4 regions of the Colwellia sp. F1 genome follow, and region 3 is predicted to be linked to each of the others. Evidence: predicted binding sites of a transcription regulator. Region 3 holds the regulator's gene; each other region holds the start of a gene.
What was found. The regulator LexA, encoded in region 3, represses DNA repair genes until DNA is damaged. The targets are predictions, from matches to a motif close to TACTGTATNNNNATACAGTA.

Region 1 (3,452 bases), on a different contig from region 3:
TAAATCAATACAATCAAATGACAATGTATAAAATGCTCACCGAGATAAACTATTTACCCAGGTACTTTTGAACAATTTGTTAATAGTAACCAAGCATGGCTTTAGTTACAAAGCTATTTTTCATAAATTTCCTACTAACGGCGCAATTAACTTGCTAATAACTCTTTTGCATTGGCTAAACTATGCTCAGATATTTTATCACCAGCCAGTAAACGTGCTATTTCTTGGACGCGGCTTTGTTCACTTAGTTCCGTTACTTTTGTTTCTGTGTGTTCACCATCGGTTAGTTTACTAACAAAAAACTGTTGATGTCCTTTACAAGCGACTTGTGGTAAATGGGTCACACAAATTACTTGCGTGTTTTTTGCTAACTCTTGTAGTTTACTGCCAACCCTAGCTGCCGTAGGGCCACTTATGCCCACATCTACCTCATCAAAAATTAGGGTAGGGGTCACCACTTTATCAGCTAAAATAACTTGCATAGCTAAACTTATCCGCGATAGTTCTCCTCCAGATGCTACCTTGTTCATTGCTTCCAACGCCTGGCCTGGGTTTATACTTACTTCAAAAGCCACTTTATCGACACCATTAGCTGACATACCGGCACTATAACTAGCACTTTCGCTAGGATTAACTTCCTTGGCACGGTTCGTGTTATTAAGCCGAGTACTGGTTGCGTTACTTGAGTCAATTGCAATGTTAAATTGGCCATGGGGCATATTCAGCGCTTGCATGTTTTTACTAATTTTTTCGCTTAATTTCTTTGCTGCTTTTTTTCTAGAGATGGTTAAAGCTAAAGCACAGTCTTGGTAGCTTTGTTCAGTTTTTACAATAGCTTCAATAATATCATCAATCCTTGACTCATCATTTGACATCTCACTTAACTCTTGCACCAGTGCTTGATGAAAACTTACTAATGTTTCGGGCGATAAACTGTGCTTTTTAGCGAGTTGTAATGCAGTTGAATAACGCTCTTCAATTAAAGCGTATGCTTGAGGATCTAATTCCAGATCTTGATAGTAATGTCTAAGGTCAGCAGAGGCTTCTTCAACTTGCAAAACAGAGTCGTTCAGCATAGTGGCAACATTGGCAAGCCTTTTATCTAGGCGGGCAAGTGCGGCAATGTTTTCACTGCAATGCCTTAAGGAGTCTAGTACGTTAAAACTGTCACTTTCGGCTAGGGTTTGCAATGACTGTAGTGTTGTGTCAAGTAAGTCTTGCGCGTTAGCGTGGCGCTTATAATCACTTTCTAATGTTTCAAATTCACCTGCTTGTAGGGAAAAGTCGTTAAGTTCATTAACTTGATACTGCAACAATTGTTGCTGGGCTTCACGTTGCTGCTTATTTTGCTGTAATAAAGTTAGCTCTTTATTTAACTTATGCCACTGTTGATAGTAATGTCTCACTTCGTCAAGTAGTACTTGGTGGTTGGCGTATTCATCAAGGAGTTTACATTGTTGGCTTGACTTAACAATAAGCTGATGATCATGTTGTCCATGAATGTTAATCAGTAGTTGCCCTACTTCTTTAAGTTGTACTAGGGGCACTTGACTACCATTGATGTAGGCTTTAGAGCGCCCCTCAGCCGAAATCACCCGCCGCAAAATGCACTCACTGCTAGGCTCTATTAAAAGGTCATGCAGCTTTAGCCATTGTTGTGCACTTTTATTCTTTTTAATCTCAAACGTGGCGGCAAGTTCCGCTTTGTTGCTATTAGGGCGAACGACATTGGTTGTTGCTCTATCGCCTAAACATAAACCTAATGCATCGATAGCAATAGACTTACCCGCACCCGTTTCACCGGTAATGGTAGTCATACCGGCTTGCCAGTCGATATCAAGGGATTTAACAATGGCAAAGTTTTGAATATTTAGATGTAAAAGCATATGTTACCACGTAATTTACTGTGTAAATGTATACCTGTTAATTTATACAGTAAAATGGTTTTGTGCAAATGTTTTTGTTAATATTTCTGCTATTATTGAGTGTTGTTAAATATTAAATAATTTTTTCAATTAGTTAATGCATAGTACACAGTAAAACATAATTAATATAGTTTATTACCCCAGCCCAGTTTACAGCGTAATACGTTAAAATAATCATGGTCGAGTGGGTGCACTAAGCGTATTGTATAAGGGCTTTTTTTAATAATAACTTCATCACCTGGCATAACGGCCAAAATAACATGACCATCACAACTTACTTGTAAACTCTCTTGGTTTTCATTGGCAAGTATCAGCTTAATTTCACTATCGCCATCAACCACAATAGGCCGGCTGGTAAGAGTATGAGGAAACATAGGGACTAAAGCTAATGCATTTAAATTGGGTGTTAAAATAGGGCCGCCAGCTGACATAGAATAAGCAGTTGACCCTGTTGGTGTTGCAATAATTAACCCGTCTGAGCGTTGGCTAAACATGAAAGAATTATCAATGTGCACTTCAAACTCTATCATGCTCGCGACTTTGCCCGCATGTAAAACAGCTTCATTTACTGCACTGTTAGCACTTTTTAGCTTGCCATGTCGGTAAACTTCAGCTTCAATAATGAAGCGTTGTTCACAGCGTGATTTACCATTTAAAATATCCATTAACGGGGGGATGATATCATCAGGAGATAAGTCGGTTAAAAAGCCTAAATTACCTCGGTTAACACCAATAACAGCTATGTTATAACAAGCCAAAACGCGGGCAGCGCCAAGCATGTAACCATCACCACCAACCACAATGGCAAGATCAGCCTGTTCACCAATTTCAGTCAGTGAGCTAATAGTCATATTGGTAATGGTTACGGTATTGGCAACTGAGGTTTCTACTAATACCTTATACTCATTTTCAATTAAGTATTGATGTAGTGCTGCTATGGTAGCGTTTGCACCTTGATGGTTAGGCTTACCAATTAGCCCAATTGTTTTATAGTGTTGAACCATTATAATGTCATCATTAATTTGTTTAATCGGTTAAGGGAAGTTTCCCTTTATTTGTATGGCTTGTAAAGTTTGTATTTGATATTATTCTTTTAATTTATGATTAAGGCTAGCGATCAACCTTTGCTTTTACAACCTTGGTTTTATATAAGGGAGTAGGTTTATCTCGCAACCTTTTATTAATCAGCCTTAACTTGGCTCCTTTTATATCAATTAATTTATTCAAATTGTTATAAAAGCTTGAATAGCGAAAGCTTGTCCCCATTATTAGTTTCATTGCGTTTTTATTATTGTAAAGTTACTAAGATTTAATTGGAGTTTTTTATGACTACAGAGTCAACAAAATCAGAAGAGCAGTTATCAGCAGAGCAATTAGCGGAAGAAGTTGTGCAACAAGCTGAAGAGCAAGTGGAAGAGCAGCATGAGCATGCCAATGATGCTATTAGCGCAGAGCAAGAGCGTATTAATGAATTAGAGCTGAGTTTAGCAGCGGCGCAAGCAACGGTTACTGATCAAAAAGATTCCG
Region 2 (3,452 bases), on a different contig from region 3:
TGCGGTTGTTGTGGGTCAAATGCAAAACAAACTCAGCAAGCAGGTGACAGTAGAGTTGCCTGGCGGAAAGCTCAGGGTTTACTGGAAAGGGGTTGGGAGTCCAGTAAAAATGTCTGGTCCTGCCGTACATGTTTTTGATGGACAATTGTCTATATAAGCACAATAAAATTGAAGAAATTAGATGAAAAGTGAACAACACATGACAAATATAGATGACTTACCCTTAACTGATGAGTTGGTTAGCGCCTACTTACTAGATAATCCTGAGTTTTTTAACCGTAATAGCGAATTAATCACAGGGTTAAGGTTAAACGACACCAAGCGAGGAACGGTTTCGTTAGTAGAAAGACAGCAACAGCAACTCAGGCAAAAAGTGCAGAATTTAGAAGACGAAATCACCCAGTTAATGTCAGTCGCTCATCATAACGAAGACTTATTTGTACTTTATAGCGATTTATACCTACGCTTGATTGACTGTCAATCGGCAGGTGAATTACTTGATTGCTTAGTACAAACAACAACAGAGCTATTGTCGTTGTCTGCTTTTACATTATACCTTAGCGAAGCAACTAGCATTAAACATGATAGTTTATCTAAAAATGATTGTCAGGGCGTAATGCATAACCGCTTAGCAAGCAGTGATTATTATTTTGGCCGCCTGCAACAAAGCGAGCAAGAATTAATATTCTCGCACAACTGTCCCGGCTCTGTTGTATTGGTGAAGTTAACCCACGCAGAAAAAACGTTAGGTTTTTTAGCCATTAGCAGCAATGACGCACACCATTTTGATCCACGCATGGACACTTTATTATTAAGCCAGTTTAAACGTTTGGTTGCCAAGTTATTGTACCAACACCTTACGACATAGCGGTTAATGTGTTTACCTAAGCAAAGAGTTGCTTTCCACTTAGTTCCGATATTGATAATAGAGCGACCATAAAATGAAATTCTACCGACGTTTGTCTACTATTAAAGCAATAAGCTTTGACTTAGATGATACGCTTTACAGCAATAAACCGATAATGCAGGCAATAGAAAAGAAAATGATTGCTTATTTCTCTGGTTTGGCTATTTGGACCAACGGTTTACCCATTGACAATACAACTAAACTTCCTAAGGTGCTCAACCACCATTTTTGGCGGTATTTTCGTCAACAAGCTGTGCAAAAACAACCCGACTTAGCCCATGATGTTGTACAAGTGCGCTTAGTGACGTATCGCCTTGGTTTTATTGCCCTAGGCTTAAGTGAAAATACAGCCGAGCAACAAGCATTAGCGGCGCTTAACTATTTTATTTCATTACGCAGTGACTTTACTCTCCCTAAGGCAAGCGTAAATTTATTGGCAAATTTACGTGAAAAATACCCACTTATTGCTATTAGTAACGGCAATGTTGATACAAGCACATTAGGTATTGCGCACTATTTTCAGCATATTTACCATGCAGGGTGGCAATCAGATGGCACGTTATTAAGGCAAAAACCGGCAAGTGACATGTTTGACTTAGCGTGCGAAAAGCTCATGATCAAACCGTCTCAGCTACTGCATGTAGGAGACTGCGGACGCGCAGATATTCAAGGGGCATTACTTGCAGGTTGTCAAACCGCCTGGTTGTCTTGTTATGATGTGGGGCAACCCATTACGCTACTGCCAGATATTGAATTAAACCGGCTAACCCAGTTGGCAGGCTTGTAAATTAAGGAGAAGTAGCGCCGCTGTACTGACGCGCTTATTGAGATTGGCGTTAAACTTATACAAAAGGCTGACTGTACATAAAACCAGTGTTACACTATTCACTATACTAATAAATATACCCTAACTCGTAGGCAGGCTTTTAATCACATTACTATATCCTGCCCTATAAAAATTATTCCCCTCTCAAAGTAAAGGTTTCCACGATGGATGTTTCAGAATTACTCGACTCTTTAAACGATAAACAACGCGAAGTTGTTGCAGCACCTAAACAAAACATGTTGGTGTTAGCGGGGGCGGGCTCTGGTAAAACGCGGGTATTAGTTCAGCGTATTGCATGGTTAATGCAAGTGGAACAAGCAGCGTCACATTCTATTTTAGCGGTAACCTTCACTAATAAAGCCGCAGCAGAAATGCGCGCCAGAGTTGAACAAGTTACCGGTGGCAACACCCATGGCATGTGGATAGGCACCTTTCATGGCTTAGCGCACCGCCTCCTTCGTATGCATTTTCAAGAAGCAAAGTTACCACAAACCTTCCAGGTGCTTGATAGTGACGACCAACTGCGCTTAATTAAGCGTATTATTCGCACGTTAGCGCTGGATGAAAAAAAATGGCCCGCGAAGCAATTTGTTTGGTATATCAATGGCAAAAAAGATGAAGGGTTAAGGCCTGAGCATATTGATGCCCAGTTTGACCCTAGCGAAGCGCTTTTTGTCAAAGTGTATAAAACCTATCAAGAAACTTGCGACCGTGCAGGCCTCGTTGATTTTGCCGAATTACTCCTGCGTGCTCACGAACTTTGGCTTAATAACCCTGAATTACTCGCGCATTATCAACAACGTTTTGGCCATATCTTAGTTGACGAATTTCAAGACACCAATGCCATACAATATGCTTGGTTAACATTGCTCGGGCGTGCGCAATCTAAGGTCATGATAGTGGGTGATGACGACCAATCTATTTATGGTTGGCGCGGTGCACGTATTGAAAACATTGAGCGCTTTACCCATGAGTTTAGTGAGGTTCAAACCATTCGTTTAGAGCAAAACTATCGTTCAACCGCAAATATTCTTAACGCCGCAAATCAGTTAATTAGCAATAATAATAACCGCCTAGGTAAAGAGCTGTGGACGGATGATAAAGCCGGTGAAAAAATATCGGTGTACACGGCTTTTAACGAAATAGATGAAGCTCGCTTTATTGTTGGCTGTATTAAAAAATGGCATGACGATGGCGGCAAGCTTGATGAAGTGGCTATTTTGTATCGTTCTAATGCGCAATCACGCTTGATGGAAGAAGCCTTACTGCAAAGGCAGTTGCCGTATCGTATTTATGGCGGACAGCGTTTCTTCGAGCGCCAAGAAATAAAAGATGCCTTAGCTTACTTACGACTCATTAATAACCGAGACGACGACGCGGCCTTTGAGCGTATTATCAACACACCCACGCGTGGTATCGGTAATCAAACTGTAGCGTTAATTCGTGATGCTGCCAGAAGCCTAGAAGTAACCTTATGGCAAGCGTGCCAACAAATGCTGCAGGCTGAGCAGTTAAAAGGACGCAGCGCTAAAACCATTAGCCAATTTATTCAATTAATTGACCAACTCGAAGACGACTCAACTGACCTAGACTTAGACCAACAAGCCAACTTTGTTGTGCAGCATTCAGGCTTAAAAGCCATGTACAAAGCAGAAAAGGGCGAACGCGCTGAGCAGCGTATTGAAAACTTAAATGAATTAGTTACGGCCTGTCAAACCT
Region 3 (3,452 bases):
GTACAAGCCATTGACCTAACACAGGGCAATAACCAAGGAGAAGTGAAGGTGAGGCGTTTACAGCTTGGGCGGTAATAAGCTGGAAAGTGTAAAGGTTAATTGTGCATAACAATAATAAAAACTGGTGCCTGAATAAAATTCAGGCAGATGTGAAAATTAAGCAAAAATAGCGTCTAGCATCTAGAGCCCAACGCCTAAAATCTAGCGGCTAGTACTTATAATTTCAAATGTTAAACAGAGACTACTAATGAAAAAAAACCTTGCCATGGGCATTATTTTTGTCATCGCTTATCTTGGCTTTGTAATTGCTACCTTGCCAAGCGCATTCGTTTTACAGCAAGTACCATTACCTAATAATGTTAAAAAAAGCCTTTACCTTTCAGGCGTTAGCGGCAGTATTTGGCACACTAATATCGCACAAGTTGTCATAAATGGTACGCCTATTAACAAGGTTAGCGCACAGTTAAGCCCTTGGTCTTTATTGTCATTAACCCCTAAGTTATCAATCACATTTGGTGACCCGTTTAATGCTGGTCCAGAAGGGGCTTTTGATCTAGTACTGTCGTCAACGAAAGCAAAAATAAGCAATGCTAATATGTTAATAAGCGCTAATGAAATAGCACAACAACTACCGCTACCTTTACCTATGTTAGCGCAAGGTGATGTCACCTTAACTGTTGCATCAGCGGAAATTGATTTTAGCAAAAACAATCAATGCGTTAGTGCAACAGGCAATGGCGCGTGGTCTAAAGCTGGTGTTACTGCTCTGTCTCGTACTGTACCGTTAGGCATATTAACTGCCGATATTAGCTGTGACCAAGGCACGCTAGCGCTAGTAATGTCACCTAAAAATGATTTAGGGTTAACCTTTACCGCGTATGTTGCACAAGGCGGTAAAGTATCAGGTGAAGGATATTTACAACCTGGCGCTAAATTTCCTGCCGCCCTTAATGACGCCCTGCCGTTTTTGGGTAGACAAGACAGTCAGGGTCGTTATCGCTTAGTCTTCTGAGTATAAAGGTGAGTGCGTTAGTAAAGTAGGATAGGTAACCCTTGCTAGTAAGCAGTAAAACCTTGTGTTTACCTTGTGGCTGTATATAATAACAGTTGTGAATAAATACAGCGTTTTACCTAGAAAGGAAAAGCTAATGCCAATCGTAAATAAATTAAAACCTTTAACTAAGCGCCAGCAACAAATATTTGATTTAATAAAAGAAAACATTCAAGCAACAGGAATGCCACCTACAAGAGCTGAAATAGCAGTTTTTTTTGGTTTTAAATCAGCTAATGCTGCCGAAGAGCATTTAAAGGCCTTGGCAAAAAAAGGCTATATAGAAATGTTGCCAGGCACTTCGCGTGGCATACGTTTAGCTGAGCAATTTAATGTAGTAGAAGGCTTGCCACTGGTGGGTAGCGTTGCTGCAGGTGAACCTATATTAGCAGAAGAGCATATTGAACAACATTATGAAATGAATGGTGATTTGTTTCATCCTCCCGCCAATTACTTGTTAAGAGTTAATGGCGAAAGTATGAAAAATATTGGCATTCTAGATGGTGATTTATTAGCAGTACATCAAACCAGCGATATTCAAAATGGTCAGGTCATTGTTGCTAGAGTAGAGAACGAGGTCACGGTTAAGCGTTACAAACGAGACGGTGATGTTGTTTATTTAGTCGCAGAAAATGATAATTTTGAGCCAATAAAGGTCGATCTTACTTGCCAAGAATTCAATGTTGAAGGGCTTGCCGTTGGCGTAATTCGTAACGGTAATTGGATGTAAACTGCGTTGCTTTAGTCTTTTTTAATCAATTGCTGCTAAAGACTTTGGCGGCAACACCTTTCTTATCTATCCCCCTATATATCACCCGATTTAACTAATAAAACCCACTTTGCTTGTTATATAGCCAATAATTCTTAGTAAATATAAGATCAATGAAAAAAGCTATAGGCTATATCTATCAAGCTATTCCAAAGCTTTAGAGTGCTTACTCTATTGATACTACAGCTTTTTTTTATAATTACCATTTGACGTAGATCAAGTTTTGAGCGATTCTAGAGTGGGAATCGAACAAAATAATAAGCAAGAACTGTATAAAAATAAAAAGACGTTGATGTGCTAATTCGATACCCAAACTTACTATTACATTCATGTAGTGCTGAGTTAGCAGTTTCACGTCAGTTAATTTAATAAATTTTAAATAGGGTATTACTATCTTGTTTGAAAATAATAACTAAATTAACAGTTAATCAGTTTAATGAGTATGAAGTACATTGCTGCTTTTCTGTTTTCTATTTCTTATACCTTTGTTTTTGAAGTGATATTTAAAATCATTTTTTAGCTTAAGTAGGTAATAATGAGGGAGAAGTTGAGTGAAGAGAGCTAACCATCGTAGGTTGATGGGAATTGGGTTATTTATTTTAAGCCTTTTTTCTAGTTCGGCCTGGTCAAATTCACAGTTAAATTTGACTAAAGGAGCAACAGCGATTAGTAGAGAAGTGTATGATTTACATATGCTTGCACTCTATATATGTACTGGTATTGGTGTTGTAGTTTTTGGTATCATGTTTTGGTCAATGATATTTCATCGTAAATCTAAAGGAGCAAAAGCCGCTGATTTTCATGAAAGCACCAAGGTTGAGATACTTTGGACTGCCATCCCTGTCATTATACTTATCGCCATGGCTATCCCTGCCACTAATACACTAATTAGCATGGAAAATAATGAAAATTCCGACATTACTATCCAAGTAACAGGGTCTCAGTGGAAGTGGCACTATAAATACTTTGATCAAAACATTGAGTATTACTCTGTGCTTTCAACACCAAGAGAGCAATATGAGAATCAAAATGGTAGCTTTAAAGGCAATGAGACAGCTAAAGGTGAAAACTATTTACTTGAAGTTGACAAACCCTTAGTTATCCCTGCCAATAAAAAAGTTCGATTTCTTATTACCTCCGATGATGTTATTCACTCTTGGTGGGTGCCTGCCTTTGCAATTAAACAAGATGCTAACCCTGGTTTTATCAATGAGGCATGGACGAATGTAGATAAACCTGGCATTTATCGTGGCCAATGTGCTGAGCTTTGTGGTAAAGACCATGGTTTTATGCCCATTGTTGTTGAAGTGAAATCGAGCGAAGATTATGACGCATGGTTGAAAGAACAGCATGCTTTAACCGCAAAAGCCGCTGATGCTGAGCGGGCCTCTTTAACTGCTTCTCTGAGTAAAGAGGAGTTAATGCAGTTAGGTGAAACAACTTATATGGCTCATTGTGCAGCCTGCCACCAACCAACGGGGTTAGGGTTGCCTCCCACATTTCCGGCACTGAAGGGCAGTGTGGTTGCAACGCAAGGCAGTATTACAGAGCATATTAATTTAATCGTCAATGGTAAAGGTATGATGCCACCATTTGGTAAACAATTAACACTACAAGAAATTTCAGCGGTGA
Region 4 (3,452 bases), on a different contig from region 3:
AATAGTCACCAAAGTTTGGCGAAATTAGCAGGACAAGCACAAAAAACAGTACGAAAACGATTAAGGTAACGGATAGCTTGCTTGTTTACTGAGATATAGCCTCACTAGCACCTAATGTTCTACCTGATCATTCGGGTAAACCACACCTATTTTTTTACGTGCTTGGTCAATAATCGAAAGCACTTGCCGACTTAACTCCCAGGTTGTTACAGGTGATTGTAATGCATCAATATTCACTGTTTTTATGGGTTGCTGTAGTGCTTTATGGTTTTTAACCAGTGCAATAAAGTGAGAAATTTCGTAACTCATGGGGTGGTAATCTTTATTTCTTTCTTCTTGCACAACTTTACTTTTACTGGCGTTTTGCGGTTTTTGCTCAACATCATGCCCGCTAAGTAACTCATAAGTGCCGTCATTTAAAAATAATTCAACTTTACTCATCAAGGCAACAAATTCAATTTTAAGCCGACCGAGTTCGCCTTGAAATTCTACAAAATTTTCGCCATTAGAAATTTTTGAAAAGCCAATACTGGCCACTTTATCGCCATAATCTAATTGTAAGTCACCTGCGCCATCAACGCCTGTTGCTAACATTACGCCTTGCGCAGAAATAGATTTAGGCTCACCCCACAAAGCAATAACCGGATAAAGTGGGTATATACCAATATCAATTAACGCGCCGTTGGCAAATTCAGGCAAGAAAGTATTCGGTACTTGCTCAACTTTATTTTGGGCCAACGATTCAAGTGCTAGGCTGTACCTTGAGCTGTATTGGCAATACTGGCCAAAATATTTACGCGCTGTACCAATACGCGGTAGATTTTGTTTTAGCAAAGTAAAGTTGGGTAAATGCAAACTCATTAATGCTTCCATAAAGCAGCGATTGTTTTCTATTGCCGCTGATAATATATCACTTAACTCATTGCTACTTGCGGCACTTGGTTTTTCACCTAACACATGTTTACCCGCATTTAAGCATTCAATAGCCTGTTTGGCATGTAAACTATTAGGAGAAGCAATATAGACAGCATCAATATTTTCATCTTCAAGCATAAGGGTTAGGTCAGTATATACTTTAACGTTAGCGTCGTTATTTATATGGCTATATTGTAAAGCCTTCGCTGCTCCTGTTGCTTGATGACGAGAATATATGGCGTAAAAATTAAAACTCTCAACCGCTGCTGCAGCGGTTAAAAACGTATCAACAATAAAGTTACTGCCAATAATGGCCATGTTAATTTTTTGCTTGTGTGGGTTCATCATTTTTAGTGGTATATCCAGTTTATTTTACGTTAGCGTTATACAGTAACAGTTGGCTAACGTTTAATGTATGCATGCCTTAAAATATCAGAAAAGCGAAACAAACTAAAATATTCATCTGCTTAAAGAGGTTTACTGTATAAATATCTAGTGGTATGATTTTGTCATCTTAATTATTTTTTAGGTTTATGTTGTGATTGGTCGTTTAACGGGGACCTTAGTTGAAAAATTCCCCCCTGAAATTCTAATAGAGTGCGCTGGTGTTGGCTACGAAGTTACCATGCCAATGACAAGTATTTATGCTTTACCCGAGCTGAATGAGCAAGCTGTTGTTTATACCCATTTTGTTGTACGTGAAGACGCACAATTATTATATGGCTTTGCCAATACAACAGAGCGAAAGCTGTTTAGGCTTTTGATAAAAGTCAATGGTGTTGGCCCTAAATTAGCGCTGTCGGTGTTATCAGCAATGTCAGCTGATCAATTTGTCAGTTGTGTTGCGCATGATGATCTTTCAGGCATTGTTAAAATCCCCGGTGTTGGTAAAAAAACTGCAGAACGTTTGTTAATTGAAATGCGAGATCGTTTGAAAGACTGGCAAATTACCTCATTAACACCAGCAACAGACGCTATGCCGGTACAGCTTAGTACACAAAATACCTTTGTTAGTGACCCACTACATAACCATAGGGGGGATGCAATTAACGCACTTATTTCATTAGGTTATAAACAGGCGCAAGCAGACAAAGCGGTAAAGCTTGTTTACAGTAAAGATTTGTCAAGCGAAGAAATTATTCGCTTAGCGTTAAAGTCAATGTTATAAGTTTGGTATTTGGTGCGTTAATTTATAAAAATAACCGTATAAGTGTCAGTTTGGCGTAAGCTAGGCGACAAGAAGGTATTTAGGAATCATCATGATAGAAGCAGATCGCTTAATTGAGCCCATAGCCAGTGTAGAAGACGAAGGAGTTGATCGCGCCATTCGTCCTAAAATGCTCACTGACTATACCGGCCAAGCGCACGTAAAAGCACAAATGGAAATATTTATTCCTGCGGCTAAAAAGCGTGAGGAGCCATTAGACCATTTACTTATTTTTGGCCCGCCAGGCTTGGGTAAAACTACCTTGGCCAACATTGTTGCTAATGAAATGGGGGTGAACATTCGTACCACTTCAGGCCCAGTATTAGAAAAAGCCGGTGATTTAGCAGCGCTATTAACAAACTTAGAAGAAAACGATATTTTATTTATTGATGAAATACATCGTTTAAGCCCCGTTGTAGAAGAAATCCTTTACCCCGCAATGGAAGATTACCAGCTTGATATTATGATTGGTGAAGGCCCAGCCGCTCGATCCATTAAATTAGACTTACCGCCTTTTACCTTAATTGGTGCAACTACCCGAGCAGGGGCATTAACCTCACCACTAAGGGATAGGTTTGGCATTGTTCAACGATTAGAGTTTTATAATGTGCAAGACCTAACCACCATTGTTAAACGCTCAGCACACTTCTTAAACCTAAACGTGGACCAAGCAGGGGCTTTTGAAGTGGCGCGCCGTGCCCGCGGTACACCACGTATTGCTAATAGGTTACTAAGGCGTGTACGAGATTATGCTGACATTAAAACCCACGGTTTAGTTAATAAAGCAACGGCAGCAGCAGCCCTTGATATGCTCGAAGTGGACAATGAAGGCTTTGATGTTATGGATAGAAAACTGCTACATGCCATTATTGATAAATTTATGGGCGGCCCTGTAGGGCTTGATAATGTAGCCGCAGCAATTGGTGAAGAGCGAGAAACCATAGAAGATGTACTTGAGCCGTTTTTGATCCAACAAGGTTTTTTACAACGTACCCCTCGTGGCAGAATAGCTACAGACCGAGCGTACCAGCATTTTTCAATAACGCGTCCAGAAGTTAATTGATCGCCTATTTGGTTTGGGCTCATAATGCCTACCCTTAATTTTTTAATTACATGCTTTATTTTTTATTACGTTTTTTCCATGCTTTTACCGCGTTATAACGCCATAAACTATGAATGCCAATATAACCTAATACAGAAAATGTTACCGCTAAAACCCCACAACCTAACAAAAATGCCGGGCCAATGCTTGACAAACTACTTGTCACCCACTGCCAATTTGCTTCAAATTTAAACTCTTGCGCGGGGACATTTATTAACCATGCCCCGA

Region 1: the regulator LexA is predicted to act here: its motif matches at 1,919-1,938, upstream of recN (DNA repair protein RecN).
Region 2: the regulator LexA is predicted to act here: its motif matches at 1,764-1,783, upstream of uvrD (DNA helicase II).
Region 4: the regulator LexA is predicted to act here: its motif matches at 1,394-1,413, upstream of ruvA (Holliday junction branch migration protein RuvA).

Annotation. Positions count from the first base shown of each region.
Region 1 is NZ_JBWDLI010000019.1:11,408-14,859, reverse strand. Features, by position in the region: gene recN (DNA repair protein RecN) at 147-1,886, opposite strand; gene nadK (NAD(+) kinase) at 2,048-2,929, opposite strand; gene grpE (nucleotide exchange factor GrpE) at 3,251-3,452, shown strand, end outside.
Region 2 is NZ_JBWDLI010000018.1:26,141-29,592, forward strand. Features, by position in the region: gene dapF (diaminopimelate epimerase) at 1-157, shown strand, start outside; gene AC0UA9_RS15150 (DUF484 family protein) at 200-868, shown strand; gene AC0UA9_RS15155 (HAD-IA family hydrolase) at 942-1,694, shown strand; gene uvrD (DNA helicase II) at 1,898-3,452, shown strand, end outside.
Region 3 is NZ_JBWDLI010000004.1:300,765-304,216, reverse strand. Features, by position in the region: gene gspM (type II secretion system protein GspM) at 1-75, shown strand, start outside; gene AC0UA9_RS05760 (type II secretion system protein N) at 248-1,012, shown strand; gene lexA (transcriptional repressor LexA) at 1,149-1,781, shown strand; gene coxB (cytochrome c oxidase subunit II) at 2,372-3,452, shown strand, end outside.
Region 4 is NZ_JBWDLI010000017.1:71,446-74,897, forward strand. Features, by position in the region: gene ruvC (crossover junction endodeoxyribonuclease RuvC) at 1-69, shown strand, start outside; gene AC0UA9_RS14960 (Gfo/Idh/MocA family protein) at 112-1,239, opposite strand; gene ruvA (Holliday junction branch migration protein RuvA) at 1,454-2,083, shown strand; gene ruvB (Holliday junction branch migration DNA helicase RuvB) at 2,175-3,185, shown strand; gene AC0UA9_RS14975 (DUF2062 domain-containing protein) at 3,241-3,452, opposite strand, start outside.